2 regions of the Margalitia sp. FSL K6-0131 genome follow, and region 2 is predicted to be linked to the other one. Evidence: a T-box and tRNA genes for the amino acid it is inferred to sense, from the RefSeq annotation. Region 2 holds a T-box; the other holds one or more tRNA genes.
What was found. The T-box of region 2 lies ahead of NSQ59_RS23805 (glutamine--tRNA ligase/YqeY domain fusion protein). A T-box ahead of a tRNA ligase gene usually reads a tRNA of that ligase, here a tRNA-Gln.
Positions count from the first base shown of each region.

Region 1: it encodes a tRNA-Gln, which carries the amino acid that the T-box ahead of NSQ59_RS23805 (glutamine--tRNA ligase/YqeY domain fusion protein) is inferred to sense. The anticodon was not compared.

Region 1 is NZ_JBBOZS010000001.1:174,572-190,254, forward strand. It holds gene NSQ59_RS00940 (MFS transporter) at 1-1,131, shown strand, start outside; gene NSQ59_RS00945 (YbaK family protein) at 1,346-1,789, shown strand; gene cwlD (N-acetylmuramoyl-L-alanine amidase CwlD) at 1,900-2,610, shown strand; gene NSQ59_RS00955 (Mrp/NBP35 family ATP-binding protein) at 2,735-3,793, shown strand; gene gerD (spore germination lipoprotein GerD) at 3,848-4,483, opposite strand; gene NSQ59_RS00965 (KinB-signaling pathway activation protein) at 4,755-5,420, shown strand; gene pdaB (polysaccharide deacetylase family sporulation protein PdaB) at 5,603-6,352, opposite strand; gene NSQ59_RS00975 (hypothetical protein) at 6,526-6,747, shown strand; rRNA gene NSQ59_RS00980 (16S ribosomal RNA) at 7,094-8,644, shown strand; rRNA gene NSQ59_RS00985 (23S ribosomal RNA) at 8,833-11,767, shown strand; rRNA gene rrf (5S ribosomal RNA) at 12,092-12,208, shown strand; tRNA gene NSQ59_RS00995 (tRNA-Asn) at 12,218-12,292, shown strand; tRNA gene NSQ59_RS01000 (tRNA-Thr) at 12,295-12,367, shown strand; tRNA gene NSQ59_RS01005 (tRNA-Glu) at 12,389-12,463, shown strand; tRNA gene NSQ59_RS01010 (tRNA-Val) at 12,478-12,553, shown strand; tRNA gene NSQ59_RS01015 (tRNA-Thr) at 12,718-12,793, shown strand; tRNA gene NSQ59_RS01020 (tRNA-Tyr) at 12,803-12,886, shown strand; tRNA gene NSQ59_RS01025 (tRNA-Gln) at 12,947-13,021, shown strand; tRNA gene NSQ59_RS01030 (tRNA-Lys) at 13,233-13,305, shown strand; gene NSQ59_RS01035 (cation diffusion facilitator family transporter) at 13,775-14,743, shown strand; gene rocF (arginase) at 14,872-15,683, shown strand, end outside.
Region 2 is NZ_JBBOZS010000001.1:4,853,024-4,868,706, forward strand. It holds gene NSQ59_RS23745 (ATP-binding cassette domain-containing protein) at 1-404, opposite strand, end outside; gene NSQ59_RS23750 (ArsR/SmtB family transcription factor) at 644-967, opposite strand; gene NSQ59_RS23755 (YdeI/OmpD-associated family protein) at 1,316-1,909, opposite strand; gene NSQ59_RS23760 (MFS transporter) at 2,358-3,539, opposite strand; gene NSQ59_RS23765 (ArsR/SmtB family transcription factor) at 3,711-4,013, opposite strand; gene NSQ59_RS23770 (PadR family transcriptional regulator) at 4,326-4,658, shown strand; gene NSQ59_RS23775 (DUF1129 family protein) at 4,655-5,335, shown strand; gene NSQ59_RS23780 (hypothetical protein) at 5,454-5,837, opposite strand; gene NSQ59_RS23785 (MFS transporter) at 6,070-7,266, opposite strand; gene NSQ59_RS23790 (hypothetical protein) at 7,535-7,999, opposite strand; gene NSQ59_RS23795 (hypothetical protein) at 8,404-9,012, opposite strand; gene NSQ59_RS23800 (hypothetical protein) at 9,070-9,237, opposite strand; gene NSQ59_RS23805 (glutamine--tRNA ligase/YqeY domain fusion protein) at 9,496-11,178, opposite strand; T-box leader at 11,369-11,624, opposite strand; gene NSQ59_RS23810 (class I SAM-dependent methyltransferase) at 11,835-12,626, shown strand; gene NSQ59_RS23815 (AAA family ATPase) at 13,093-13,659, opposite strand; gene NSQ59_RS23820 (hypothetical protein) at 13,695-13,922, opposite strand; gene NSQ59_RS23825 (YbjQ family protein) at 13,919-14,242, opposite strand; gene NSQ59_RS23830 (serine/threonine protein kinase) at 14,272-15,111, opposite strand.

The DNA.
Region 1 (15,683 bases), 4.7 Mb from region 2:
GGATGGAGTACTGCCGCGATTGGCGGTGTACTTGCTGCTGGCGGGTTGCTAGGTGTAGGACTTGCACCATGTATAGGAATTTATAGTGATCGTGTTGGCAGAAAGCCGTTTATTCTTTTTTATGAACTATTAATAGCGGCATGTGCATTGATTGGAGTTATTTCAACGAACTTTATGTTGTTGTTTATTGCCATCACCCTTTCCGGATTCGGTAAAGCGGATGCCGGCTCGCCCAGTCCATGCGCCCCTGCAGAGCATGCATGGCTAGCAACATTTATTCCACCAGCTGAGCGTGGAAAAGTGTATAGTTTGAACAATTCTCTTAGTTTTTTTGGTATGGCTGTTGGTGCGGTGCTCGCTGGAATTATAGCCTTGTGGCAAAAAAACCTTCCTGAAGTCTTAACCTTTCGACCCATTTTTGTCTTTGTTTTCGTTTTATCACTAGTTACCTCTTCGATTATTCTAACCGTAAAGGAAGAAAAGCCCGAAAGACAGAAAGGGCATAAGGAAGAAAGTATAGAGAAACAGGATAAGAAAATCCTGCGTGAAGAGAATACTGCGGTTTTTAAGCTGGCTGCCATTAATATCCTTAACGGAATGGCAATCGGTTTGACAGGGCCGATGATGTCTTATTGGCTCGCGGCTAAATTTGGGGCAAGCAATACGCAAATTGGAAGCACACTGGCCATTACTTTTTTTGCGACAGGTATTATGTCGCTTTTTCAGGCTAGATTATCGCATAAACATGGGAATATTCGCTCCATTGTGTTGGTACGTTTTATGGCAAGCTTCCTTTTAATTCTGATGCCTCTGCTCCCCTCATATGCACTTGTTTCCTTTGTGTATATGATTCGAACTGCTTTAAATAGGGGTACACAAGGGGCACAGCAAGCGTTGAGTGTAAGTTTGACCCGTGATAGAAGGAGAGGGTTTGCATCCAGTGTTAATATTCTTTCCATGCGCTTACCAACCTCAATCGGACCTTATATATCAGGCTATCTATTTGGATTAGGTTCACTTTCCCTACCTTTTTACATAGCCTCCGGGTTACAATTAAGTTTTGCCTATTTCTATGGAAGAATATTTCGCGCTTACGAAGTTCGCATGAAATCACATGCTTCATCCGGATAATCGGCTGGCGGACTTCCGGTTCTACTCACTGTGATAAGTCCCTCAGCTCCTGAACTGCCTCAGCACGGTTTCCTTTATCTCAGTCGAAGCACGAAAGGAAGTACGTCGATGAGCAAAGCACTTCCACTTTTCGTATTGATTGGTAAAGTTTTAGTGTCTTGTTTCTGTATTAGAAGATAACATTCGTTGAAAAATATCGGTAGGAGGATGGGATATGAATGTTATCACAACTTTATCAGCTAAAAGACGAGAAAGACAAATAAAAAATGAACGGAAGCTGCTGCGGGAGCTTTCGATTGAAAGCTTAAAGAAAAGTGTACAGAATTCGTTTAGCTCTGAAAGAGTACAAGGCGGGATTTGGGTTCAGCAAGGTGTAGAGGAAGGATGCTACGATGTTGCCATTGAAGCCTATTTATTAGGTGGACAGTATAGCCGCTTAGGTTACGGCGGGGAGCCAGTTGAACATATAAAATTACGTTGTGAAAAGGAATTAAAGCATTTAACAGATACACTCTATAATTTTTGGCTCTATTGGAAATGTGGAGATGAAAGCCTTATGCAAGAATCCACCTACTATGCATGTGAACAGTTCGTGGATAAATGGTGGATGGAGGGATTTAAGAAAGGTGAACAAAGAAGAAAGTTAAGGCTTCACTAACATCATCTTCCATAACGATGAAATCGGGACATTTTGTCCCCTTTTTTCTGTTCTAAAAATGTTCCTTGTCCCATATGTTTTGAATAGAGACAAGGAAGGGAAAGAATCAGATGAAGCGAAGGATAAAAACGTTTAGTTTTATTTTTGGGGCCATTTTGTTATTTCTGCTTTTTCAATTTCAATTTTTTCAAAAGGATACCTGGGATTCATGGAATCTTCCCCTTTCTGGAAAAATAATCTATTTAGATCCTGGTCATGGGGGGCCGGATGGTGGTGCAGGGGATGATGATGCCTTAGAAAAAGAAATAGCCTTAAAAATATCTCTAAAGTTGCGGGATTTTCTGCAAGAACAGGGCGCATTAGTGTTAATGACAAGGGAAACAGACAAGGATTTAGCTGGATCTGATGTAAGAGGCTATAGTAGAAGAAAAGTGGTGGACCTTAAGAAAAGGCTGGAGTTGATTAATGACTCTGATGCAGATCTTTATATAAGCATTCATTTAAATTCGATCCCATCACCAAGATGGAGCGGTGCTCAAACCTTTTATTCCCCACATCTCATTGAAAATAAACGAGTTGCGAAGTTTATCCAGGATGAATTAATAAAAAATTTAGGAAACACAGATAGACAAGCTAAAATGCTGCAAAACGTATATATTGTGAAAAATTCCAAAAAACCGGGTGCACTAGTGGAGGTCGGATTTCTCTCCAATGCGCAAGAAAGGCAAAATTTAAAATCAGACAAATATCAGGAAAAGGTCTCTGCATCTATTTATAATGGAATTATGAGATATTTTACAAATGAAAAGGATTTAAAATGAGGGTAATCGTTCTCCGGTTACCTTCTATTTATTCCCCATATACTTCAATTTCTTCCCTTCTCCTAAATTGTGATATACTTGGGGTGGAATTAGAGAATATGGGTAAAAGGAAGGTGTATCAAAATTGTTAACAGAGCAACAAGTCTTTGATTTATTAAAAGTAATGAAAGATCCTTTTTTACATAAAACATTGGAAGAAACAAATGGTATTCTTGAAATAAACATTAAAGAGGAAAAGGAACATGTTAGCGTAAAGATTGCGGTTGCCAAGACAGGAACAAGTGAACAGCTGCAATTACAAACTTTAATTGTTAATACACTTAAAGGAGCAGGAGCAAAGACGGTAGGAATTCGTTTTGCACAGCTTTCGGATGAGGTTCTGGAACAATTTCGCGGGTCTGAGCCAGAAGATCAGGGAAATAATCTTTTATCACCAAAAAGCAAAACTACCTTCATTGCTATCGCCAGTGGTAAAGGCGGGGTAGGTAAATCTACTGTTTCCGTCAATTTAGCTGTTTCCCTTGCTAGACTTGGAAAAAAAGTTGGATTGGTAGATGCTGATATTTATGGATTTAGTGTTCCGGATATGATGGGTGTAACACAACGACCTGTTGTTCGCGGTGAAAGAATTATTCCAGTCGAAAGATTTGGTGTAAAAGTTATTTCGATGGGATTTTTTGTGGAAGATAATGCACCGGTTATTTGGCGTGGGCCAATGCTTGGGAAAATGCTTAATAACTTCTTTACCGAAGTGGAATGGGACGAATTAGATTACTTACTACTAGACCTACCTCCGGGAACTGGTGATGTAGCCCTTGATGTTCATACGATGCTTCCACATTGTAAAGAGATTATCGTAACAACACCACACCCAACTGCAGCCTTTGTAGCGGCACGTGCAGGTGCTATGGCGTTAAGAACGGAACATGAAATTCTTGGTGTGATTGAGAATATGTCATACTTTGAAAGCAAAGTAACGGGTGAACGGGAATATGTTTTTGGACAAGGCGGTGGCCAAAGGCTTGCAGAAGAACTGCAAACCGAGCTTTTAGGACAACTTCCACTACAACAGCCGGATTGGAATGAAGAGGACTTTGCACCTTCTATTTATGCAGAAGATCATAAATTAGGTGTTATTTATAAAGACATTGCTAAAAAGGTTATTACCTTATTGGATAAATAAAAGAAACCTGCTGCGCAGCAGCAGGTTTTACTATAATATTAACATTCATACTAATTAACTTCCTCCTGATGAACCGCCTTGCTGCTGGCCTCCCGATGTTCCGCCTTGCTGCTGCCCTTGATTTTGCTGTCCGCCTTTTTGATTATTCATTTCTTGAGCAGCTTTAAGTAATATTGTTTGCATCTTTGCTTTAAACAATGGACTGTCGAATGTTTCGATCATGGTGTTTTGAAAATGTTTCCGCATCTCTTTACTTTTCATCAAGTCAATTACTTCTTTTTGATATTCGGGATCTTTTAAGATGGAAAGCATCATGCTTTGATAATCAGGGTCTTTCATTAAACTCTTCAGTAAATTTTCATTTTCCTTTTTCATGCCTTTTGCATAAGCCTTAGCAAATTGGGGATCACTAAATGACTTCTTCCAAAATTCGCTGCCTTTATCGGACGCTAACGTTTTTTCAATGGTATTCTTCACAGTTGTTTGGTCCATAATTAATTGGTTTTTCATTTTATCATCAGTCATGATATCTTGAATCGCTTTTTTACCATCATCCGTTTTCAATATATCGACAATCATTTTTTTCGTTTGATCGTAATCCATTTGCCCTGCTTTTGTTTCACTACCTGAACAGGAAGCTAACAGAAATATCATCATTGGAATTAGGAGCAATGTAGCGATCTTTTTCATAAGAATAGCTCCTTTCATTTGAATGGCTGTTGTCGTCATTATTTTGTATTTCGTATAAAACACTTCAGGCATCTTTTCTTAAAGTAAGAAAGATATAAGATTTTCAATAAAAATGCAAAAAAGTTTAAGAAAAGAACCTTTGATTGGACTTTTAATGTTAATATGGGATTTTACAAAAGAATTATGCATATGAAGAGGAATTTCTAGATTTTTTATAACGTGGTTGGTAAAATCAAAAGGATGATAAATTTGGTATTGGAGGATTTCTCAATTGACGAGTCGAAATTGGGTACGCTTGTTTTTTTCCACTTTAATTGTTGGTGGATTAACAACCGGAATATTAGGCTTTGTAATCCGCTGGAGTGAATTTCAAGAGTATTTTATTCATGTTAATATATCCAGTATTCTTTCCACATTTGTTTGGCTTGTAGGGGTTGGCTTCATTTTCAGTGTTATCAGTCAGGTTGGGTATTTTGCATACTTAACCATTCATCAATTCGGTCTCGGCATTTTCCGCTCTTTATGGAATCCTGTACAAGTTGTGTTGATTCTATTCGCATTATTTGATTTAGTGTATTTCCGTTTTGAAAAATTTGCTAAGAATAACGAAAGTATTTTGCCGTATATTGCACTCGCTGTATTCATTTTAGTTGTTGGTTTAATAATTGCGTATTTAAAGGCGAAACAGTCTCATAAAAATACATTTATCTCTGCATTATTTTTTATGGTGGTTGTAACGATAGTGGAATGGGTGCCAGTTTTACGTGTAAACGAAAAAAGCTGGATTTTCCTTATGATTTATCCTTTAATCATTTGTAATGCATACCAAATTTTAATATTGCCGAAATATCTTAAAAGATCTGAGGCAGAGCGGGAACAGGCAAGACAGAGAATAGAAGCTCGAAAAGCAGAAAAAGGGAAAAAACCACGAGAATAAGAAAAGTGGAAGCGCCTTGCTCATCGGCGTACGGATTTCGTAGTCACAGGCGAGATAAAGGAAACACGGCGAAGTTTTTCGGGAGCCGATGTCCCTATCCGCAGAAATACGTTTGCCGATAGGCGCTGTAACTGAACACTATTGTAATCATACCTAATAATCGTATTTTTTCGGAAGATACTTTATTGAATAAGAGTCGTCTTCACTTTTCCATTTGCGATCATATCGGATACTTTAATAAAATTTCCCTTTTTAGACAATTCATCTACTATAGCAGGTATTGCTTTTGCTGTCTGCCGTGCAGAATCGGAGGCATGTAATAAAACTATATCGCCATTTTTAGCCTTTGCCGTGTTCTTCACAATCTTATCCACCCCAGGATTCTTCCAATCATCCGAATTTACACTCCAATGAACGACCGTTAACCCTAGGTTTTCAGCAACTTTTAAAGTTTTTTCATCAAAATGTCCGGTAGGGGATCGCAAAATTTTTACATTCTTAATATTTAGTTTTTTGAATACTTCTTGCGCTTTTAAAATATCGCTTTTAATTTTACTTGTTTCGAGATCTGTATAATCTTCGTATGCGTAGCCTAGGCTTCCTATTTCGTAACCTTGTTTTACAATTTTATCTACAATATCCGGATGGCTTTCCGCCCAAGATCCCGATAGGAAAAATGTAGCGGATTTTACCCCTTTTTTATCTAACGCCTCAATAATCGGTGCGGCCTTTTCATCCCCCCACCCAATATCAAAAGTTAATGCAATTCCCTTTTCCCCTTTATACACAGCTTTTGGTCCTTCTTTAGTGGAGAAAACCGAAACATTAGCAGCAGACTGAGAATAAAGAAAAAGTGCTGTAAAGAAGGAAACTACTAAAATGAACACGAGCTGCTTCACTTTACGTCCATTTAATACCATAAAAAAGTTCATATCGATCCCCCTTTTGTTTTCTATTTCTTTTTTGACCATACATAAATAAGACAAGTTCTTTTATAAGAATCTTATGCTTGCCTGTATAAAAAATATGTCCAAAAAGATTTTCTTCTTATAATTTTGGTTAATTTGGAAAAAACTACACTTACTACTAAGAAGGGGTGGACAGAATGCTCGGTCTGATCATTCATGAAAAAGAAAAACTAGAAATTCAATATTTATTGAAAAGAGAGATGGACGAGATACTACATGACTTAAAAGATTCAAGAATCGATCACATTGTGAAAAGAGCAATGAAGGAAAGGTATAAAATTTTGTTTTCCCTTTTTACAAGGGTTGCTCCGCATAGTGAGTGTGTAAACTACATTATACCGACAAAAATAAAAAACTAGAGTAGATAATGAAAGTGTTAAAAGGGCCCTTTTTTACATGGAACAAAAAAGTCATTAATAAATTGAAACATAATTGAAGTATTTGATTAAGCATCTATCAACATATTTGTAATGAAATAAGAGAAACTATTTTTTTATTGATAAAAATGCAAGAGATATGTTGACAGTTAATAATAATCCTGGTATATTAATAAATGTCGCTGATGGCGACAAAAAAGTTGTTGACAAGAAAACACAACAATGATAAAGTATAAAAGTTGCTGATTTTAAGCAGTTGGATATTGATCTTTGAAAACTGAACAGAACAAAACGTCAATGTTTTAAATAATGAGCTATATCAAACACTTTTTTGGAGAGTTTGATCCTGGCTCAGGACGAACGCTGGCGGCGTGCCTAATACATGCAAGTCGAGCGGACTTTTAAAAGCTTGCTTTTAAAAGTTAGCGGCGGACGGGTGAGTAACACGTGGGTAACCTGCCTGTAAGACTGGGATAACTCCGGGAAACCGGGGCTAATACCGGATAACTTCTTTCCTCGCATGAGGAAAGATTGAAAGATGGCTTCGGCTATCACTTACAGATGGACCCGCGGCGCATTAGCTAGTTGGTGAGGTAACGGCTCACCAAGGCGACGATGCGTAGCCGACCTGAGAGGGTGATCGGCCACACTGGGACTGAGACACGGCCCAGACTCCTACGGGAGGCAGCAGTAGGGAATCTTCCGCAATGGACGAAAGTCTGACGGAGCAACGCCGCGTGAGTGATGAAGGTTTTCGGATCGTAAAACTCTGTTGTTAGGGAAGAACAAGTATCGTTCGAATAGGGCGGTACCTTGACGGTACCTAACCAGAAAGCCACGGCTAACTACGTGCCAGCAGCCGCGGTAATACGTAGGTGGCAAGCGTTGTCCGGAATTATTGGGCGTAAAGCGCGCGCAGGCGGTTTCTTAAGTCTGATGTGAAAGCCCACGGCTCAACCGTGGAGGGTCATTGGAAACTGGGAGACTTGAGTGCAGAAGAGGAGAGTGGAATTCCACGTGTAGCGGTGAAATGCGTAGAGATGTGGAGGAACACCAGTGGCGAAGGCGACTCTCTGGTCTGTAACTGACGCTGAGGCGCGAAAGCGTGGGGAGCGAACAGGATTAGATACCCTGGTAGTCCACGCCGTAAACGATGAGTGCTAAGTGTTAGAGGGTTTCCGCCCTTTAGTGCTGCAGCTAACGCATTAAGCACTCCGCCTGGGGAGTACGGCCGCAAGGCTGAAACTCAAAGGAATTGACGGGGGCCCGCACAAGCGGTGGAGCATGTGGTTTAATTCGAAGCAACGCGAAGAACCTTACCAGGTCTTGACATCCTCTGACAACCCTAGAGATAGGGCGTTCCCCTTCGGGGGACAGAGTGACAGGTGGTGCATGGTTGTCGTCAGCTCGTGTCGTGAGATGTTGGGTTAAGTCCCGCAACGAGCGCAACCCTTGACCTTAGTTGCCAGCATTCAGTTGGGCACTCTAAGGTGACTGCCGGTGACAAACCGGAGGAAGGTGGGGATGACGTCAAATCATCATGCCCCTTATGACCTGGGCTACACACGTGCTACAATGGATGGTACAAAGGGCTGCGAGACCGCGAGGTTAAGCCAATCCCATAAAACCATTCTCAGTTCGGATTGCAGGCTGCAACTCGCCTGCATGAAGCCGGAATCGCTAGTAATCGCGGATCAGCATGCCGCGGTGAATACGTTCCCGGGCCTTGTACACACCGCCCGTCACACCACGAGAGTTTGTAACACCCGAAGTCGGTGAGGTAACCTTTTGGAGCCAGCCGCCGAAGGTGGGACAGATGATTGGGGTGAAGTCGTAACAAGGTAGCCGTATCGGAAGGTGCGGCTGGATCACCTCCTTTCTAAGGATAATGGAAAACCACTTACGTGGTTATAAGAAGACGTTTTTAAGTTCTGTTCAGTTTTGGATGATCAATTCATCCAGGATAATTTGTTCCTTGAAAACTAGATACTGATAGAAGAAACCAAGTAAAACCGAGAATCGCCACTTTATGGATTTAATCCAATTTAAAGTAGTAATAACCTTATAGGTTAAGTTAGTAAGGGCGCACGGTGGATGCCTTGGCACTAGGAGCCGATGAAGGACGGGACTAACACCGATATGCTTCGGGGAGCTGTAAGCAAGCTTTGATCCGGAGATTTCCGAATGGGGGAACCCACTGCTCGTAATGGAGCAGTATCTTTACCTGAATACATAGGGTAATGAAGGCAGACCCGGGGAACTGAAACATCTAAGTACCCGGAGGAAGAGAAAGCAAACGCGATTTCCTGAGTAGCGGCGAGCGAAACGGAAGAAGCCCAAACCAAGAGGCTTGCCTCTTGGGGTTGTAGGACACTCTATACGGAGTTACAAAGGAACGGAGTAGATGAAGAGGTCTGGAAAGGCCCGTCAAAGAAGGTAACAACCCTGTAGTTGAAACTTCGTTCCCTCCAGAGTGGATCCTGAGTACGGCGGGACACGTGAAATCCCGTCGGAAGCAGGGAGGACCATCTCCCAAGGCTAAATACTCCCTAGTGACCGATAGTGAACCAGTACCGTGAGGGAAAGGTGAAAAGCACCCCGGGAGGGGAGTGAAAGAGAACCTGAAACCGTGTGCCTACAAGTAGTTAGAGCCCGTTAATGGGTGATAGCGTGCCTTTTGTAGAATGAACCGGCGAGTTACGATTTCATGCAAGGTTAAGCTGATGAAGCGGAGCCGCAGCGAAAGCGAGTCTGAATAGGGCGAATAAGTATGAGGTCGTAGACCCGAAACCAGGTGATCTACCCATGTCCAGGGTGAAGGTAAGGTAACACTTACTGGAGGCCCGAACCCACGCACGTTGAAAAGTGCGGGGATGAGGTGTGGGTAGCGGAGAAATTCCAATCGAACTTGGAGATAGCTGGTTCTCTCCGAAATAGCTTTAGGGCTAGCCTCAAGATGAAGAGTATTGGAGGTAGAGCACTGTTTGGACTAGGGGCCCTCATCGGGTTACCGAATTCAGACAAACTCCGAATGCCAAATACTTATGCTTGGGAGTCAGACTGCGAGTGATAAGATCCGTAGTCAAAAGGGAAACAGCCCAGACCACCAGCTAAGGTCCCAAAGTATACGTTAAGTGGAAAAGGATGTGGAGTTGCTTAGACAACCAGGATGTTGGCTTAGAAGCAGCCACCATTTAAAGAGTGCGTAATAGCTCACTGGTCGAGTGACTCTGCGCCGAAAATGTACCGGGGCTAAACGTATCACCGAAGCTGTGGATGGACACCTGACAGGTGTCCGTGGTAGGAGAGCGTTCTAAGGGCGGTGAAGCTAGACCGGAAGGACTAGTGGAGCGCTTAGAAGTGAGAATGCCGGTATGAGTAGCGAAAGAAGGGTGAGAATCCCTTCCACCGAATGCCTAAGGTTTCCTGAGGAAGGCTCGTCCGCTCAGGGTTAGTCGGGACCTAAGCCGAGGCCGAAAGGCGTAGGCGATGGACAACAGGTTGATATTCCTGTACCACCTCTTCACCGTTTGAACGATGGGGGGACGCAGGAGGATAGGGTAAGCGCACTGCTGGTTATGTGCGTCTAAGCAGTTAGGCTGGTTACGAGGCAAATCCCGTAACCGTGAAGGCGGAGCTGTGATAGCGAGGGAAATATAGTACCGAAGTTCCTGATTCCACACTGCCAAGAAAATCCTCTAGTGAGGTGAAAGGTGCCCGTACCGCAAACCGACACAGGTAGGCGAGGAGAGAATCCTAAGGTGAGCGAGAGAACTCTCGTTAAGGAACTCGGCAAAATGACCCCGTAACTTCGGGAGAAGGGGTGCTCTGGTAGGGTGCAAGCCCGAGAGAGCCGCAGTGAATAGGCCCAGGCGACTGTTTAGCAAAAACACAGGTCTCTGCGAAGCCGCAAGGCGAAGTATAGGGGCTGACGCCTGCCCGGTGCTGGAAGGTTAAGAGGAGGGGTTAGCGTAAGCGAAGCTCTGAATTGAAGCCCCAGTAAACGGCGGCCGTAACTATAACGGTCCTAAGGTAGCGAAATTCCTTGTCAGGTAAGTTCTGACCCGCACGAAAGGCGTAACGATCTGGGCACTGTCTCAACGAGAGACTCGGTGAAATTATAGTACCTGTGAAGATGCAGGTTACCCGCGACAGGACGGAAAGACCCCGTGGAGCTTTACTGCAGCCTGATATTGAATTTTGGTACAGCTTGTACAGGATAGGTAGGAGCCTTTGAAGCCGGAGCGCCAGCTTCGGTGGAGGCGTCGGTGGGATACTACCCTGGCTGTATTGAAATTCTAACCCGCACCCCTGATCGGGGTGGGAGACAGTGTCAGGCAGGCAGTTTGACTGGGGCGGTCGCCTCCTAAAGAGTAACGGAGGCGCCCAAAGGTTCCCTCAGAATGGTTGGAAATCATTCGTAGAGTGTAAAGGCACAAGGGAGCTTGACTGCGAGACCTACAAGTCGAGCAGGGACGAAAGTCGGGCTTAGTGATCCGGTGGTTCCGCATGGAAGGGCCATCGCTCAACGGATAAAAGCTACCCCGGGGATAACAGGCTTATCTCCCCCAAGAGTCCACATCGACGGGGAGGTTTGGCACCTCGATGTCGGCTCATCGCATCCTGGGGCTGTAGTCGGTCCCAAGGGTTGGGCTGTTCGCCCATTAAAGCGGTACGCGAGCTGGGTTCAGAACGTCGTGAGACAGTTCGGTCCCTATCCGTCGTGGGCGTAGGAAATTTGAGAGGAGCTGTCCTTAGTACGAGAGGACCGGGATGGACGCACCGCTGGTGTACCAGTTGTCTTGCCAAAGGCATCGCTGGGTAGCTATGTGCGGAAGGGATAAGTGCTGAAAGCATCTAAGCATGAAGCCCCCCTCAAGATGAGATTTCCCATAGCGCAAGCTAGTAAGATCCCTGAAAGATGATCAGGTTGATAGGTTCGAGGTGGAAGTGTGGCGACACATGGAGCTGACGAATACTAATCGATCGAGGACTTAACCAAAATATAAAGTGGAAGCGCCTTGCTCATCGGCGTATGAATTTCGTAGTCGCAGGCTCGAGATAAAGGAAACACAGTGAGGTAGTTCACGAACTGATGTTGACTTATCGTAGGGAGGAGACGGAGAAATTCACTAGCCGATAGGCGCTGGAGCTGGATTGAAAAAAGCGAAACTCAGTTTTACTTCTTCTTCTGCAGTATTTAGTTTTGAGGGAATAAAATGAAGAAATTCTAAAAAAACCCTTGAAATTTAGCTGAAAATCATTATAATTAAGTTTGTCTTAATGAAATGAACTGCTTATAAGCAGTGAAGCAAAAGAAACAATATCCGGTAATTATGGCGAGAAGGTCACACCCGTTCCCATCCCGAACACGGAAGTTAAGCTTCTCAGCGCCGATGGTAGTTGGGGGCTCTCCCCCTGCAAGAGTAGGACGTTGCCGGGTTTAGATTATTCCGCAGTAGCTCAGTGGTAGAGCTATCGGCTGTTAACCGATCGGTCGTAGGTTCGAATCCTACCTGCGGAGCCATTGCTTCCATAGCTCAGCAGGTAGAGCACTTCCATGGTAAGGAAGAGGTCACCGGTTCGAGCCCGGTTGGAAGCTTACCTAAACAGCATCTAGATTGGCCCGTTGGTCAAGCGGTTAAGACACCGCCCTTTCACGGCGGTAACACGGGTTCGAATCCCGTACGGGTCACCACTTTAATATATTTCGGAGGATTAGCTCAGCTGGGAGAGCACCTGCCTTACAAGCAGGGGGTCGGCGGTTCGATCCCGTCATCCTCCACCATATTTTAAAAAAAATGCCGGCCTAGCTCAATTGGTAGAGCACGATCGAATATGCTACGAAGCGACGCTTCAGCGTATAGCTCGAGTTGCTACTTGGATAAGCTTTCTGAGAGCTGGACGACAATTATTTGCGATAATTTATCAGCAGTTAACATCTTTTAATAAGCCGGCCTAGCTCAATTGGTAGAGCAACTGACTTGTAATCAGTAGGTTGGGGGTTCAAGTCCTCTGGCCGGCACCATTCCTTATCGGAGGGGTAGCGAAGTGGCTAAACGCGGCGGACTGTAAATCCGCTCCTTCGGGTTCGGCGGTTCGAATCCGTCCCCCTCCACCATTTTAAAGTTATATTTTTTTAAAACTGTGGACATAATATAAATGTCTTTTTTCTTTTCAATGGGCTATAGCCAAGCGGTAAGGCAACGGACTTTGACTCCGTCACTCGTTGGTTCGAATCCAGCTAGCCCAGCCATTTTTTTTTGCCCTTTTTTGATTCATATATATTGAACTTTAGTACATAATAAAGAGGCATAGATATGCGAGCCATTAGCTCGCACGAGTAATCTACGAAGCGAAACATCAGCGTACAGCTTGAGCTGCTACTTGAATAGGCATACTGAAAGCTTGACGACGTAGATGTTCTTAGGAAAGAAGCATAAAATCTTTTCTACAATCTATATTACGAGCCATTAGCTCAGTCGGTAGAGCATCTGACTTTTAATCAGAGGGTCGAAGGTTCGAGTCCTTCATGGCTCATCCATCCTTTAAGGTCTTGATTGAAAAAATCAGGCCTTTTTTTGTTTTAATAAGCAGTTATATCTCTTAAGCGGACACTGAATCCGTTATTCTTATTAAATGCCCATATTTTAAACGTTTAGCGGACATAGATTCCGTTATTTAAGAAAAATCACATCGAAATCACTGCTTTTTTGTAAAATAGCGGAACCTATGTCCGCAAACTCAAGGAATTATCGTGTTTTGTCACAGATAAAGGAACTAGTGTCCGATAAACTTTGTACAAGACGAAAAATATTATAACGATGGAACTTCATATGCTTTTGATTTGCTAGTGTTTGTTTATTTACAATGCTTCTCCACATGCTATTTTAAAACCTTATTCCAGAAAACCCCTTCCTTCAAATTTCAAAAAATATCCACCATAAAATTACGAAAACAACAAAATCCTAATGTATAATGAAAGAATAAATTTCATTGGAGGTCATGGATGACAGAGTTATTTAGGCTTTTAAAAGGCGGTAATAAATCAGCTTTATTAGCCGCTATAGTAAATACAATTATTTCTATAATAAAAGGTATTGCCTTTTTTCTCACAGGCAATGTTGCGATGTTTGCGGAGACGATGCATAGTTTAGGGGATGCAGCAAATCAGCTATTTGTATTTATTGGATCGGCTTTAAGTAAAAAGGCTCCTACTGATCGTTTCCCAAATGGATTTGGAAGACTGGTAAACCTTGTATTACTCGGAGCAGTTTTAATAGTGGGGATTATGTCATTCGAAACAATAAAGGAAGGATTTCATCATATCATCCATCCTACCGTTTCACATGGGTTTATTATTAATATCGTTGTGTTAGGTGCAGGTGTAATACTAGAATCTTTTGTTCTTTTTAAGGCGATGAAGGAAATCGTACACAGTGTAGGTGTCGAGGCAAAAGGATTCGGAATTGTTATACAAAGTATGAGAGGTTTTTCGAAAGCAAAACCTGCGACGAAATTAGTGTTTTTGGAAGATACGGTTGCTACAGGCGGAGGCTTGCTTGCCATTATAGCCGTGGTTATTTCTCATTTTACTTCTTTTCATCAGGCAGAAGGAATAGCGTCTATCTTAATTGGTGTGATGATGTTTATTGTCGTTGGTAAAGTTTTTCTAGATAATGCTGCTGGAGCATTAGGTGAAGCAGATGAAGAAATGGAAGATAGAATCGGCAAGATTGTTATGAATGATCCTTCTGTAAAAGATATTCAGGATGTTACCGTAATCAAAGAAGGTGAGGATCTCCATGTAGAACTTGAAATTGAGGTAGATCCAACTTTAACCGTGGCAGAGGCAGATGACATAAAAGATCGATTGGAACAAAGAATTATGGAGGAAAACGGAGTAGTAGATGTTTTAATTGAGTTTGATGAAGATGATGGGGTAACTAATTGGAAAGAAGATAAGGAAAAAGAGTGAACAATACTGACTGGCTGTGAGAAATTTTCACAGCTTTTTTAATTGAATATATATACAGAAAGTTGTCGAGTTGAGTCATTTCTTTTTCCTGTATACAATAAGCGTATAAGGGAAAAGGAGGGTTTTATATGAAAAAGAATATTTCGATTCTTGGTGTCCCGATGGATTTAGGACAGACTCGCAGAGGGGTTAATATGGGACCGAGTGCGATTCGGTATGCGGATGTTGTAGAGCGTATTGAAAAGCTTGGATACGAAGTTCATGATATGGATGATATAGAAATTGGCAAAGCAGAAAGATTGCATGATGCAGAATTAAATTTAAGGAATTTGAAAGCGGTTGCAGATGCGAGTGAAATATTAGCTTCTAAAGTTAATGAGATTGTTGAAAAAGGTGATTTTCCTCTAATTTTAGGAGGAGATCATAGTATTGCTATTGGTACTTTAGCAGGAGTATCTAAACATTATAAAAACCTAGGTGTAATTTGGTATGATGCTCATGGAGATTTAAATATTCCAGAAACCTCTCCTTCAGGCAATATTCACGGAATGCCGCTTGCTGCAAGTTTAGGGCTTGGGAATGAAACATTAACGAATATTGGCGGTTATTGCCCGAAAGTAAAATATGAAAATATCGTTCTGATCGGAGCTAGAGATCTAGATGAAGGAGAAAGAGAGTTAATTAAGGAAAAGGGCATTAAAGTGTATACCATGCATGAAATTGATCGTATGGGTATGACAAGAGTAATAGAGGAAACGATTGAATACTTAAAGGATCGTACGGATGGTGTTCACCTATCATTAGATTTAGACGGATTAGATCCAAACGACTGTCCAGGTGTGGGAACCCCTGTAATGGGAGGAATAAGCTACCGCGAAAGTCATTTAGCAATGGAGATGCTTGCTGAATCGGGTATCATCACATCAGCAGAATTTGTTGA
Region 2 (15,683 bases):
TTACACTTAGGACACCAGCCTAATTCATTATTAAATGAAAAGACTTCTGGAGAAAGATCGTATTTTTCAGCGAGTCTTACACGAATCTCTGTAAATACGCCAGTATGCGTGCCAATTGTTGAACGTGGATTAGAAGAAATGGATGATCTCCCAAGAAAAAGCACTAAAGGCATCTCTTCCATCTTGATGGCACTGAAATTAGTTTCCATAATATTCGGAAATAAATACTGATAATCAGCCTTTGGCAATAAGGACACGAGGCGCTTCTTGGATTCTTCACCAATGGTCCTGCAAAAAGTTGTTTTTCCAGATCCGGACAGACCAGCAATTCCGAGCGTCTGATCTTCCGGCAGAACAGTATCTAAACGGTTAATATTGTTGGCAATTAATTGATTTATTTTCATTAAAATCCTCTCCATTCTCTAAATCTAGTATTGCCATGTTAGCACAACTTTAAATGAATTTGTATTGTGTTTTGTATCGATATTAATACAAAAAATTAAACGGCTCCGTTCTAAGCCGAGCCGTTTACTTTTTCTTATTTTCCATTATCCATTTTGCAAGATTATCTGAATCTGTTCGCGTTCCAAACCTTATTGATTGAACTATTAATCTGATAATCCAATGAAAATTCCGCCATTCATTATTCCTCCTCTAATAAAATTTTTAACAGTGCCACTTTTTCATTCCAAAATTTTTCGTAAAAGGATATCCAATCTTTAATTTCCTGTAAGGGAGCTGCATTTAGACGATATCTTGTTTCTCTCCCAACTTTACGGTCCGTAACTAGACCAGCTGCTTTAAGGATGGCCAAATGTTTAGAAACAGCAGTACGCCCCATTTGAAATTGAGCGGTTAATTCGTGAAGCGGTAACTCCTCTGCATCTGCCAATAAACGTAACAATTTACGTCTTGTTGGGTCAGCGATAGCTACATAAACGTCACGCTCTTGATTTTTCTCGTTCAAAATCGCCACCCCCTTATTATTTCAACACCAATTGGTGTCCTGAGTTTGATGAGACATAAGAAAAGTGAAACAACTCCAATAGATGGTGAGTTAAGTGGTCGGCTTAGGAAGGAATTTTAGCAAAAGTATTTCTAACAAATTAATAGGAGCAACGTCAAAGTTTTTACCGTTGCTTATTGAAACTCTTGCCCCATCAGTTAAAGAAAAGCCTGTATTCAGCATTAAAACAATAGGAACACTTTTGTGTGGTAATACGTAAGTCTATTATTTTGATTAAGTTTCACCTACAATCCAGAAAGGAGTTAGGATAAACAAAGTGTTTGATAGTTAATTTTCTCATCGAATAAACTAATCATTTAATCCCTTTCCATCGAGAATTTGCTGCACATATTTTTCAACCCTTGATTCTCGAGTTTTGGATTGTTTGGCTGAAGAAAAATAATGAATGTATGCTCTTTGCCGTCCCGGGGTTAATGCTTCAAAAGCAGTTTTCAAGGCAGGGATTTCATTTAATTTATTTTGAAACTCTTTCGGAATAATAAATTCTTCTGTTTTCTTAAAATTTACTTCCAAACCGGCTTTCTCTACTTCAATTGCTTCATAAATATAGGCTTTCAAGATGTTTTCCATTTCTACTATTTCTTCAACATTAGTGAACCGTATCTGGCGCGCCGCCTGTACATTCTCGGTTTGTTGAATTAGAATCCCATGGGTATCCTTTAATAAGACACCTTTGTGAAACAGAAGCGCACAATATTCTTTAAATCCATGTATTAAAACAATGTTTTTATTCTCATACGTGTAACAAGGATGCATCCATTTAAATTCTTCAGTCAACTCACAGTCAAGAACGATATTTCTCAACTTCTCATATTCAATCTTCCACTTTTTAGATTTACTTATAAATTCATTAACTTTAGGATTCAATTTATTCTCTGCCATCAAGGAACACTCCTTTTCAATTTTTTAATATCGGTCAAAATCAACCTCCCCCTGCCTTCACATTAATAAAAGACTCCGATTGCTATCCGCGTTTATAATAGGCAATTAATTGCTGTCATGTCAAGCAGACCTGGGTTGGCAAGTTACAAGAAGCTTATGTCGGAACTCCGCCATTCCGCAGGACTGCTACTATTAACTTTTTCATAAATAATGTATAATTTTGTGTTGACCATAAAATTCATATCAGACTAAGCACTGCTATCACAATTAAACAAATTCACTTAAAGCTTAATTTACATAAAAAGACGCTCTTCTTTTTAAAGAAAAAAGCGTCTAATTGAGGAATATTTATTCCTTTTATCCCATTATTATTTTTCAACTAAGAACCCCTTGTAAATGAAAAGACTATACCTGGTTCAATGGCTAAAGGAACCTATTTGAATCCATATTAATAATTCATTTCTTTTAAATTCGATGATTTCTGTTTTGCACTTGAATGGAAAGCAGCTAAGGAAGCAACAATAGCGATTGCAACCCCCAATGCTCCAATCCAAGTAATGGAAGCCAGTGATACTTTCTCTACAAAAATACCCCCTATTCCCGCACCTACAGCCATCGCTAATTGCATCATGGACTGATTAATGCCAAGCAATACGCCTGATAATTCTGGTTCAATTGTGGCTAAGTGATATTGTTGTGTTGGACCAGTAGACCATGCCGAAAATGACCATAATATAAGAATGATTAGCACTCCGATATAGGAGTGAGTTACGAGTGATAGCAAAATCAGCATGATGATGTGCAGTCCCATACCACCAACCAGAGTATAGGACACTCCCCAGCGATCCGTGCTATATCCCCCGAACTTCGATCCAACCAAACTAGCTATTCCAAATATAAGTAAAACTCCACTAAGCAACTTTTCGCTTATCCCAGAAATGGTAAGGAGGTAAGGGGAAAGATAGGTATAAGCAATAGAATATCCTCCTAGCCAGAAAAACGTAATAGATAATCCTAGCACTACTTTTCGTTTCTTAAAAAGAGAAATTTGCTGAGATAATGGTATGGGTTTATCCCCTTCTGTTTGTGGAAGAGTAAGAAATATAACTAACATTGCTATTAATCCCAATAGAGCAATTCCACCAAATACAGACTTCCAACCAAGCGCTACTGCTGTCATTCTTCCGAGAGGAACTCCAATAATTAAAGAAGCTGTAAATCCCATAACTACAGTAGCAATGGCACTTCCCTGCTTACCATCTGAAGCAATCTTCGCTGCAATGGTTAATGCAGTTACAACTACCATACCTGCCCCAAGTGCCATAATTACTCGTGCAACAATAAACCATCCATAACCAGGCAGGGCAAACGCCAAGATGTTTCCTATAATAAATAGGCCAAGAGAATAAAGCATTAATTTTCGTCTATCCATACTTGCAGTCAACGACATGAGGATTGGTGTAAAAATAGCATATACAAGTGAAAAGATCGTAATTAATTGGCCCGCTGCAGCTATTGTTATCCCAAGTGTATGAGCAATATTATCCAAAATACCGGAAATTATGTACTCAGATGTTCCTACTAAAAAGCTGATAATAGCTAAAATATATATTTTCCAAGTGTTTGACATAAAAAATTCACTCCTTAATTACTGTTTATATTTTCACATATTGCAATATAACGATATGTTAGTTTTAAAAATAAACACATCGCAATATGTCGATATGTAGGTCTTAAAAATAAACATCTAAAGATGTTTATTTGTTATGAAGTTAGGAAACTGAATTCTCTAGTTTCATTTTCATATCTCTTTTTTGAAAAAGTCAGCAATTTTTTTTATGGCATCCTCATCTCTTTTGTAATACGTATACTTTCCTATTCGTTCTGCCTTAATAAGACCAGATCTTAAAAGTATGGTGAGATATTGGGAAGCAGTTGATTGCGTCATTTTTAATTTATCTGTTATTTGACTAACACACACCCCTGTTGTGTTCATATCAATCCCTTCATGGGGTATAAAATGGCGATCAGGCTCCTTCAGCCATTGCAAAATTTGCAACCTTGATTCATTTGATAAGGCTTTGAAGATTTCAATTGGTTCCATACGGTTATTATATCGTGATATCTTAATATGTCAATGTGTTTTTTGATCATTGTTTTTTCATGCAGCTCGGGAATACCCAGTTCAGCAAAAAAATCTTGATTAAAATTCTTTTTTGAACGATATGTTTTTCTTCTAACTATTTATTCGTTACAAAAGGAACTATCACCTTTAAAATTCGAATTGACATGATTGGAGAAAAAAGAATATAATAAAATCAACTATTATGTATAGCAAGATAGTTATTTTTTTCAACTAGCTATCTTGCTATGCAAAATAGCTATACAACTTAAAATTTAGGAAGGGAGCTATACAATGTCCTTAAGGAGTCAATTATTAAAGGGAATATTGGATGGTTGTGTGTTATCCATTATCGAAAAGAAACCAGTGTATGGCTATGAATTATCAACAAAGCTCCAAGAAGCGGGATTAGGTGATGTCAGCGAGGGGACGATATATCCCATTTTACTGCGGCTACAAAAAAACGGTCTTATAAGTGGAAAAATGCAGCCCTCAGAGTCTGGGCCAAACCGTAAGTACTACTATTTAACCGAGCAAGGCAAAGAGTCCCTTGATACCATTGCCTCCGAGTGGATGCAAATTGTAAAACCTGTTAATTCTTTATTCAATGGGAGGAATTTACCATGAAGGCAAAACAATTAATTGAAGAAAATAACCGAAAACGTGAACTTCTCACCCCAGAGAACAAACAATACTATAGTGACATGTTAATTTACATTCGCCTGAATTTATCTCTGTCTGAACAACACTCCGAGGAAGTTTTAATGGAAATGCTGGATCACCTGCTTGAAGGTCAACAGGAAGGAAAGTCGGCACGCGATATTTTTGGTGATGACCCGAAACGATATGCTGATGAAATTATTCAAAACCTTCCAAATGGAAAGAAACGAGAAGTCGTTCCTTTGCTATTAGGAATTATCTTTCATCTGATCAGTTGGATCTTGATCGTTCGGGGAATCGCTATTCTAGTAACGTCACAATTTAGGAATATAGGAGATACTGTCTATCCATTGTCTTCTCTTATTATATTTGCCATTATACTGGCTTCCGTCTTGTTCGGAGTATGGCTTATCTTTAGGGTAATCCAACAATCCTTGTTTAATCAAAATCCCAATGAAAAGAAGAGTAGGCTCATGGTAGGAATTTTCGTTGCGTTATCAACGGTAATTGTTGTTGTAGCAAGTATGTTCATCCCTCGTTTTGGGCCAACCTTCCACTTTACTTGGTGGGCCTCACTACTAGCAGGAGGAATCCTTTGGATAATTGTATACACGCTGCGAAGAATAAATGTTGGGGTTAGATAGGTTGTATAATTAGTAGCAAGAGCACACAGTAAGAATAACCTGTATCCAAGTTTACTGAGTGAACTTAGGATACAGGCTATTTTTTGGATAATTAACACCCTAATGATTTAATACTTCTTTACTTCTTTTGCCATTCCACTACTTGCAATTTTCTATCCACGTCCATTATATAGTTTTCACCATTGGAACCTACCACTTCATAGATTTTGTCGTTTCCAAACTCCGTATTAAAATGCAGCATATTGTAAAAGGCCATATACAAGGAACTATGATTATTATCTAATGTTACTTTTGATTTTGGATAATCAACTCTTTTATGATCGAATGTATAAGAAGCTAGCGTTGTTTTATCCTGCTTTAATGCCTCATTGATATTATTTTTCACTATCACGTTATTTTGATGTTGAGAGAAAAACACAAAGCCTATAATAAAAATAACAGCAATGCCCAACGCGATATAACCCAATAAGTTTTCTCTACCAGCCTTGTCTACACTTTCCATTTGGAACCTCCTTTAATACTCATAATTTACTAATATTGGAACACTTCCTTTCTAGAAATCTTATTCATATGTTGCAGAAATATGCTTTTAAACTATTATGGGTTGGATCCGAACAATAAAAAAGAGCCGAAGTTTACTTTAGTTCTTCGACTCTTCTACACTATTTATCTTTTCTCTGTAATCTTCTTATATATTTTTGGATTTCAATTTAAATACAAATTAATCTAAATTTTCACCTATGCTCAACCATAGTAATTCTTTCCTTTAACAAGAAAAAGACATAAAGCAGTATGGAGATAAAAACGGAAATTGCAGCAGCTTTATAAATACTGCTATAACCAAAAAGGTGTCCGATTTGGCCAAACACCATCGCACCTAGACCGACACCTAGATCAAAAAAGGAAAAGAATGTTGCGTTCGCCATACCTCTGCGGTTTATAGGAGCCTTTTCAATTGCCCATGCCTGCAAAGCAGGCTGAACGGAACCGAAGCCAAGACCATATAAGGCAGCTGCCGTAAAAAGAACTGCGCTATTTGGAAGCCACGCAAGTAAGACCATCGCTGCTAACACTAATAATGTCCCCGGAATGAACACAGCTTGATGCCCTTTGCGATCATATAATTGTCCTGCAAATGTTCTTGTTACCATTAACGCAAGCGCATATATAAGGAAATATACTTGTATTCCTTCTATATGCTTTTCAGCCGTGAATAAAGGGAGAAAAGACGCGATGCCTCCAAATGTAACGGTAATGAAAAATAATAATAAAGATGGTTTCAGTGCTCCTTTTTCATATAAATCTAGCTTCACTTTCTTCTTTTCCTGGTTCCGTTCTACTTTTTTGTAGTTAATTCTGGAAGAAAGCAGCAAAGCAACAAAACCTAATCCGGCACAAATGAAGAAAAAAGACTTGAAAGATAATATGTTCGGGTTGGCTAAAATTAGCCCAAGTGACGGACCGAATGCAAGTGCTAAATTCCCGGATAATCCGAAGTATCCCATTCCCTCTCCTCTTCTAGATGCCGGGATTAAATCGGTTGCGATTGTACCAGAAGCTGTAGTCGAGAATCCCCAGCCAACCCCTTGTATGACTCGCATGAGAAATAGCAAGGCGATACTCATTAAAAACCCAAATGATCCAACAGAGAGGACAAAAACAGCTAAGCCAATTAAATAAACAAAGCCTCTTCCCTTTGTTTCCAATAAATTTCCCGCAAACGGACGAAGAAGTAAAGAGGAAAAAGTAAAGATTCCAACAACGTAACCGATTAATTGATCATTCCCACCTAGATTTTCTACAAAAAGGGGAATCGTCGGAAGAGTCATTTGGAACCCGAGAAAGATAAAAAAGTTTGCAATTACAATTAGAATAAAATCCTTTGTCCATATCTTCTCTTTACGTCGTCCTTTTATCAGTTGTTCTTCCATATAATTCAAATGCTTCCTTTCTCAAAATAAAATAGATAGTTTACTAGAAACATGTTATAAGTATGTCTTATAAGTTGTAACGTAATGCTAATCTCAATACTACTGTAATATATTCGAGGGGAAATTACGAATATTTTAAATTATTCACCAGGAGAGGTTCGTTGGAAAAAATTTGTAGACAAAAAAACTACCCATATTTTTATGGGTAGAGTCTTTCCTAAATTTTTTTCTGATTAAAAATTTGGCCGTATTCGCGTAAAATTTCAAGTTAATTTTGATTTAAGTATTCTGCAACATCCTTAGGTATTTTCATATTTAAGTTGATAAATGATACTTTAAGTGTCACGTAAGGTATATTTTTATATGTGATTAGCCTTGCCACTTCATTCAACTCTCGATTTTTCTCTTTTTCAGCAGGTTTTACGGTAGCTTCCTGCGAAAATATATACTCATACTGCTTTTTAGCTTCTTTAGGTAAAGCACCAGCATACTCCCATTTATCCATTCGCTGTTGCTTTATAAATGTTTTAACTTCCTCTTTTTTTGTAATTGTACGCACCACTGTACCGCTATCTTCAGACTTCATCTCAATCTTTTGGGCTTTTGTCAAAGTTTGAATACTGTCCTGTAAATTTTCTCGTTTTGTTTCTGAACCTTGTGAATTATTACTAGAATCACATCCAGCAAGTACGAGTGTAATAACCATAACTATCGATACAACAAATCTTTTCACTATTACCCACCATTCCTTTTTAGATTTCTCTATAATCATTATTATTTTGTTATTAGTTAGGATACTCAGTTAAGACAGATGGAGTATTTCCGCATATTACCTTATACACCTATATATTACATCATATCAATAACCTATATCACTTTATAACGAGCGAAAGAAGTAAATAATATTAAGACCTAAGCCTTAGTTCTTCTGAAAAAAGGATTAAAATCAATATGCCTCCAATAAAGGATTTTACATTGGAGGCATATTGATTATATTTCATTTAAATTAAAGTAATGAAACCAGGCAGAGATACATAGACATTAATATTTAAATTATTTCCGAATTCCACATAAGAGAGAGTCGAACATTTTTATATAATAACTTCAACTGGAAACAAAACCAGAGAACTTCCACAGTTATTCTTTTCCACAAGCAATACAACGTATATCCGAATCATCTTTCCCATACATACGAATTTCTTTTTGTGTTCCACAACCCCTGCAAATATGAACTTCAATTTGCGGAACTTCTCCTTTTTCTGCGGCAGGCACCCATTCCTTCTCATATAATGTCTTGCTCATCCCGTAATCTATCAATACTAACTCCTGCTTTTCATTGATCCCATAATTGCTGCTATCCTTGATATCAAATACATCCCATTCATTATCCAATACTTCAATGCATTCATCATAATGGATTGGAAACGTCCAATAACCACTGCGTTCGTGAATGTCAAAGGTTTGATTATCATACATTGGAACTTCCTGATAATATTGTTGAATGCATACTTCTTTATCTACATAAAAAACCGGGGAAAAGATATGTGCATACTTAGTTTGTTTAATATATTGATATATTTCAAGTTCTCTTAAAGATTGCAAATATCCAATATGGTTTAAATGCACTTTTATGACATATTCATTAAATCGATACACTTTTCTTGTTGATCCTAAACCAATAAAGTTTTCTTTTGTGCAAAGGGAATGCCAATTCTCGATAAAATCTAGTAAATCTATTCCGTTCATTTTGATACCTCTCGTATAATAAGTAAATCCTCTAAAGACCGGATATGACTCTAAGAATTAATCATTATCCAGATCCTTATCTAAAAAGGATGGCTTTTTAATTTCTTTAATCCCCAGCTTTTCCTTTATTTCCGATAAATCTCTTACTATTGCTTGTGTATTAATACATGCAACAATAGATGCAATTGCTGCCAAAACAGCAACAATTAGTAGTATAACTATCAATATATGATCCTCCTTTTGTATGTATTTCAATTATGAAAGTAAAACTCTTATCAAATAATAGGGCTCAAAGGCTTTAAACCGGAGAAATGAATATCTCTTGCGGACATAGAATCCGTTATTTTTAATGAATCCCTCCATTTAAAGGAATTAGCGGACACTGTGTACGTTTTTAATACTTCTCTGATTAACCACAATTTTCCTTTATAAGCATACAAAAAAAGCTGCCAAATTGACAGCTATATATTTTTGAAGGTTCAATTAACCGTTATTCCCTTTCCATGAGTCTTTCAATGGAACTATCCTATTAAAGATAAGTTTTTTATCCGTTGAATATTTATCAACACAAAAATATCCGTGGCGAATAAATTGAAATTTCTCTTCCACTTTGGCCTCTTTAATAGATGGTTCAATAATTGAGTCCTTCATTACCACTTTGGAATTCGGGTTAATTTTTTCCTCCCATGTTTTTTCGGTGTCCCTTACAATCTCTTCATTTTCGAATAATTTATCGAACAGATGAACCTCCGCTTTTACCCCATGACTAGCAGAAACCCAGTGAATCGTTCCTTTCACCTTTCTTCCTGTAAACCCAGTACCGCTTTTTGTCATTGGATCATAGGTGCATCGCAGTTCTAGTACTTCTCCTGTTTTTCCATCTTTTATAACCTCATTACACTTGATGAAATAAGCACCTTTTAAACGAACTTCTGAATGTAGAGACAATCTTTTAAACCCTTTCGTCGGTACCTCCATAAAATCTTCTTTTTCAATGTAAATTACGTTTGAAAAAGGAACCTCTCTGCTCCCCAATGCGGCATTTTCCATATTATTTTCAATAGATAATAATTCTGTTTTTGCCTCGTCATAATTTGTAATCGTAACCTTTAAAGGATTTAAAACCGCCATAATCGTTTTAGCCTTGGGTTTTAAGTCGCTGCGCAAGGACTGATCCAGCATAGCATAATCAATAGTACTTCGATGTTTAACAAAACCCATTTCATGGACAAAAATTCGTATGCTCTCTGGTGTAATCCCTCTTCTTCTTAACCCGCGTAGTGTCGGTAATCTCGGGTCATCCCATCCATCCACAAAATGGCCCGCTACTAGTTCCCGCAAATATCTCTTACTTGTAACAACACCCGTTAAGTTAACTCTGCCAAATTCTCGTTGTTTAGGCGGCTCCTTGATTTCTAATTCGTTTAAAACCCACTCATAGAGAGGCCGGTGATCCTTGAACTCGATGGAACATAAGGAGTGAGTGACTCCTTCTATCGCATCTTGTATTGGATGAGCAAAATCATACATTGGGTATATACACCATTCGTTACCTGTTCGATAATGGGCTGCGTGAATGATTCTGTAAAGGACTGGATCTCTAAAATTCATATTTGGTGAAGCCATATCTATTATCGCACGCAATACCATAGAACCCGTTGGAAATTCACCGTTTTTCATTTTCAAAAATAAATCCAAGTTTTCCTCCACAGATCGATTTCTATAAGGACTGTTTCTTCCAGGTTCTGTTAAAGTCCCCCTGTATTCTGTCATCTCTTCCGGTGATAACTCACAAACATATGCCTTACCCTTTTTTATTAATTGAATAGCTGCATTAAAAATTTCCTTTGTATAGTCAGAACCGTAAAATATTCGCTGATCAGGGGAATAGCCCAGCCAATTAATATCTTCAATAATTGCCTTTACATACTCGCTGTCTTCTTTTAAAGGATTTGTATCATCAAAACGAAGATTAAAATTTCCATTATATTTTCTTGCCATCATATAGTTCATATGAATGGCATATGCATTCCCAATATGAAGGTATCCATTTGGTTCAGGAGGAAACCTGGTACAAATTTCTCTTTTAAATGCCTGATTCTTTATATCCTCTTCCATTAGCTTATCAATGTAGTTATTGAAAAATAGCCCATTTTCTTCACCCATTTTTAAATCCTCCTTCATAAATTTTTTAACGGACCGAAATCTTCACTGAATGGCCCGAAGTTCTCTCCAAATGGACCGAGTTTTGCTGCAAACGGACCCAAGTTAGCATGGAATAGCTCATTTCAGCACTAAAGACCTAACACTGTAAGTTTCTAAAACAAAAAAATCCCACCCCCAAGACCACTAAAAGCCTTGGGGCGAGATTTGTATCGCGGTGCCACCCCAGTTTATTAATATGTCGCCATATTAACCTCTTCAGGTACGGTATTCAAAAACAATACTTATACCCTAGCTCTATAACAGGAGCTCCCGTCACACTATCCCTATGAATAGTTCCAATGTGATGCTCAGAGGCTTGGTTCAATAAATCAATCTTACTCCTTTTCAGCAACCGGAGCTCTCTGTAAAGAATGGATTTTATCTACTCTTCTCTTCATCGCAAATATCAAATAAATTTTTCCTATGATAACAATTTAGATGAATTTTGTAAAGAGATATTATAGGTATTGCCAAAAGAAGGACTAATGATTAATCATACAGAATATCAATTTAAAGCGGAAATATAGATGTCCTAGCTTATGCAGGGTGTTCTTCATGATTAATGAGATAAAAATCCGGCTTTTTGAACATAAGCTGCAATATAGGGGGACAGAAACTTGAACAAATACGGTAATGAATTATTTAAAGGTGCAGCACCATATTATTCAAAATACAGACCAATATATCCTTCTTCTCTTATTAGATACCTGGTCGATAAATTTTCTTTAAATGGAGAGCAACAGCTGCTTGATTTAGGATGTGGTACAGGGCATCTGACAATTAGATTTTCCGATTGGTGTAAAAAAATCGTTGGAATCGACAGGGAATCAGAAATGATTGAGGAAGCTAGGCGTGTCCATCAAGAGATAAGAATCGGTAATATAGATTGGTATATCGGAACATTAGAAAAATATAAACAAGAACAAAACGAGAAGTTTCACCTAGTAACAATAGCAAAAGCATTCCATTGGATGGACCGTTCTAAGATTTTAGAAGAATTATACGAAATGGTTACGGATAGCGGCGGTGTTGCGATTATAGATAATTATGAACCTGAGAAAAAGCTGGAACCATGGCAAAATCGACTAAATAAGGTAATAGAAAAATGGTATGGACAAGATAGAAGGGCTGGAAATAGCATCTATACACACCCTACCATGAGCCATGAAGAAGTATTATCCAATTCAAACTTTAACTTAGAAATTCACCATTTACCTACATATGAAATAACATGGACGATTGATTCCATACTCGGAAACCTTTATTCTACCTCCTATGGCTCAAAACGATTTCTTGGCGATAATATTGTGCTGTTTGAGAGGGAACTTAGAGAAGCATTACTAAATCTGAATCAATCTGGGGAGTTTAAAGAAAAACTGAATCTATCAGTGAAGCTTGGTCTCAAATAATCATTGGTTTTATTTCAATGGGTGCTTTCATTTCTCACAACAACGAAGACTCCATATAATCAAGAAAAGCACCCTTATCTCCCCAAGAAACTTTCCTGGTTTTAGATGGACAAAAAAATTACATGCTTATTACTTTGGATTAGGATTATTATTTATTAATATTACCATCAAAGCTGTGTAACCTAAAACGAACAATAAGATGGCTGCATTACCAATTAATGCAATCCATCGTATCTTAGGTTTTTTGATTAAAAATAAAGTTACAATTCCTAAAAACAGAAGAAGACATGCAGGACCTAGGTTATTAACCCAAAAGAAGATATACCTAAATGAATTCCATATAAAGACATATCTTATTTTCATTAAAATCACTAATAATAGAGACAATGATAGAAATACAAAAGAATAATAGTTGTTTAACTTCTTCATTTCAGACTCCTTCCTTAGATGCTTTAGTCCCATTAGCTTAATAAATTTCAGCAATACGAACAATTTTTTGAATAACGGAATTAACTTCTTCGTTATTTTTAATTACAAATAAACAGTCCGCTTCACCTTCAATTGGATCAACTACATCTTCTTTTAAAGATTCAGCCTGTTGCCGTATAAGCACTTCTTCAAAATTTGTATATGCCCCCCTAAATATATTCGTACTTCTTTGACTTTGAGTAATTCTTTTTTGAAGAACATGGTCGGGAATATCAAAATGAACCAGGATACGGACAAACTCTTCAGTATTAAACAACTCTTCAAGCAAATACAATCGTCCTTTTCTACTTCGGTTTGAGTTGCAAATAATAAAGTGAAAATCTGTATGTTCTTTGGCATAATTGACAATTAGCTTTGAGAGAGAATGCTTAAGAGTATTCGGTCCTTGTTTTGGTTGTAAGTTCTTATAATATTTATTAATAAATTCAGCATGGTTATCTTGGTCCATAACAAATGAGTTACTTAACTGTTTTTCTAAAGCATTTGCAAATGTTGTTTTTCCAGAATGAGTTTTACCCACTGTAATAATTACTAGCCTCTTCATCGCTTCAACTCCTCTAGCTATTTCTTCCTTGAATACTACTTTTCCTGTCGATAAAACCGTTCCCCAGTTTTCTCATTATAATAAACCCTAGTTTTTTCTCCAGTCACAGGGTCAATATTTACTTCCTCGGTTGCCTTGAAACCGGGAGGAACCTTTGCTCCGTGATTCCGCTTAAATCTTTTATCGTAAATAAAATAACCTAGTAAAATGCAAATAATTACTGCAATAATTTCTATTGCATAAATCCCTGCGATGTATTTCATTGTAGCTGTTCTACCACGACCGCTGTTCCATATGCGACGATTTCACTCATGTTTTTACCAATTTCACCGGAATCAAACCGCATCATGATGATTGCATTTGCACCCATTTGGTTGGCATTGATAATCATGCGGTCTAAAGCTTCTTTTCTTGAATCCTCCAACATCGCAGTATATTGTTTAATTTCTCCGCCTACAAGGGATTTTAAGCCGGCCGCAATATCACCTCCAAGTCCCCTGCTTCTTACGATCAGTCCGAATACCGGGCCTTTTACTTCTACAATTTTATAGCCTGAAATATTTTCTGTTGTTACTACAATCACCTTAGTCACCTCTTCATTAATATTATTTTTTATAATCTGTGGAATTTCCCGTTCTTTGCGCGAGTCCATTCCGCAATGAATTCTTCTATCGATTGATATCGATTTGATCTATCATTACTTACCGCTTTCTTTGCAACCTCAAATAACACCTTGTCTGCATTCCATTTTTGAAAAGTTTTTTCTGCTGCATCTCCTAATAATGCAAATGCCGTTGCCCCCATCAAATAAACATTGGTAACCTCATCGATAACAGCATTTTTTTCAAATTCTTCCGGAGACATGAATCTCGATGATCCCCACATTCTCCCCATAGAATTTATGTAAGGCATCTTTGAATAAGAATCAATATCGCAGATAATTGTCTTCTTGTTAGTAAAATCGTACATGATGCTACCATCATAGAAATCTATAGCGACATAACCCTTCTCAGATACAAATTGATGAAAGACAAGAATTTCTTTAAATATATGTATCCTATCATCAACCGGCAATTCAAAAAACTTATCCCTTGCATCATATTGTTTGCCCATACATTCAGCATCTGTCCATTCAAAGATGGTTGCATAACCATTACCTATATTCTCACCCTTGATAAAGAACACCAAATTTTTATGTCTTAAATCCTCATATACCTTACAGGCAGCTTTTAGCCCTGATATTGCATCCTGTGGAGCTCCTTTAAATCGAACTGGTTTAGCACCAGCAAATTTTACAAATAACTTTTTGCCTTTATTTTGCACTCCAAAACAAATACAGCCGGAATCCTGTTTATCAAAAACCCGAAAGACTTTCCCGTATGATGATAAAAAGGACATATCAAAGGGTTCCTGCAACTCATAGTTTATACCGTCTATATTTTGGACTATCAATGCTACTCGCCTCGCATTCTATGATCCTTCTAAACTTCACTACTGATTATATCTGAAATATTTGAATTTTTACAAGTTACCTTTCCATTTATTTCATAAAAAAAATAGTCTTATTAGCAAGAGATTGATAATGTTTAAAAGTACTATAGGATTTTGAATGCTATGGCTGTTTTAGTAGCTTGTAAAGGACATGTTGAATAGGTTATTACTAGAAGTGGGTCTTTTGAACGCTTATAAAGGACATCTGGATACGGATTCTGCTTGAAGTTGGTCTTTGAACGCTTATAAAGGATATCTTAACACGGTTTTTACTGGAAATTGGCCTTTTGAATACCTGTATAAGACAACACCACTTTCGAAAATTTGACGTAAGTATAAAATAAGAAAAAATCATAAGATCCTAGGGTACTAAAAAGACTTAATAGTTCACAATTTAATATTTCCTAGTAAACCATAAAAAAAAGCCAACTTCATGTTGGCTAAATCAACGGTCATATATCCCCATCCTATTATGGGACTGCCCCCTGCTTAACATTTCACTTTGTGGGAACGGGGAAGTATTTTTTGTTTTT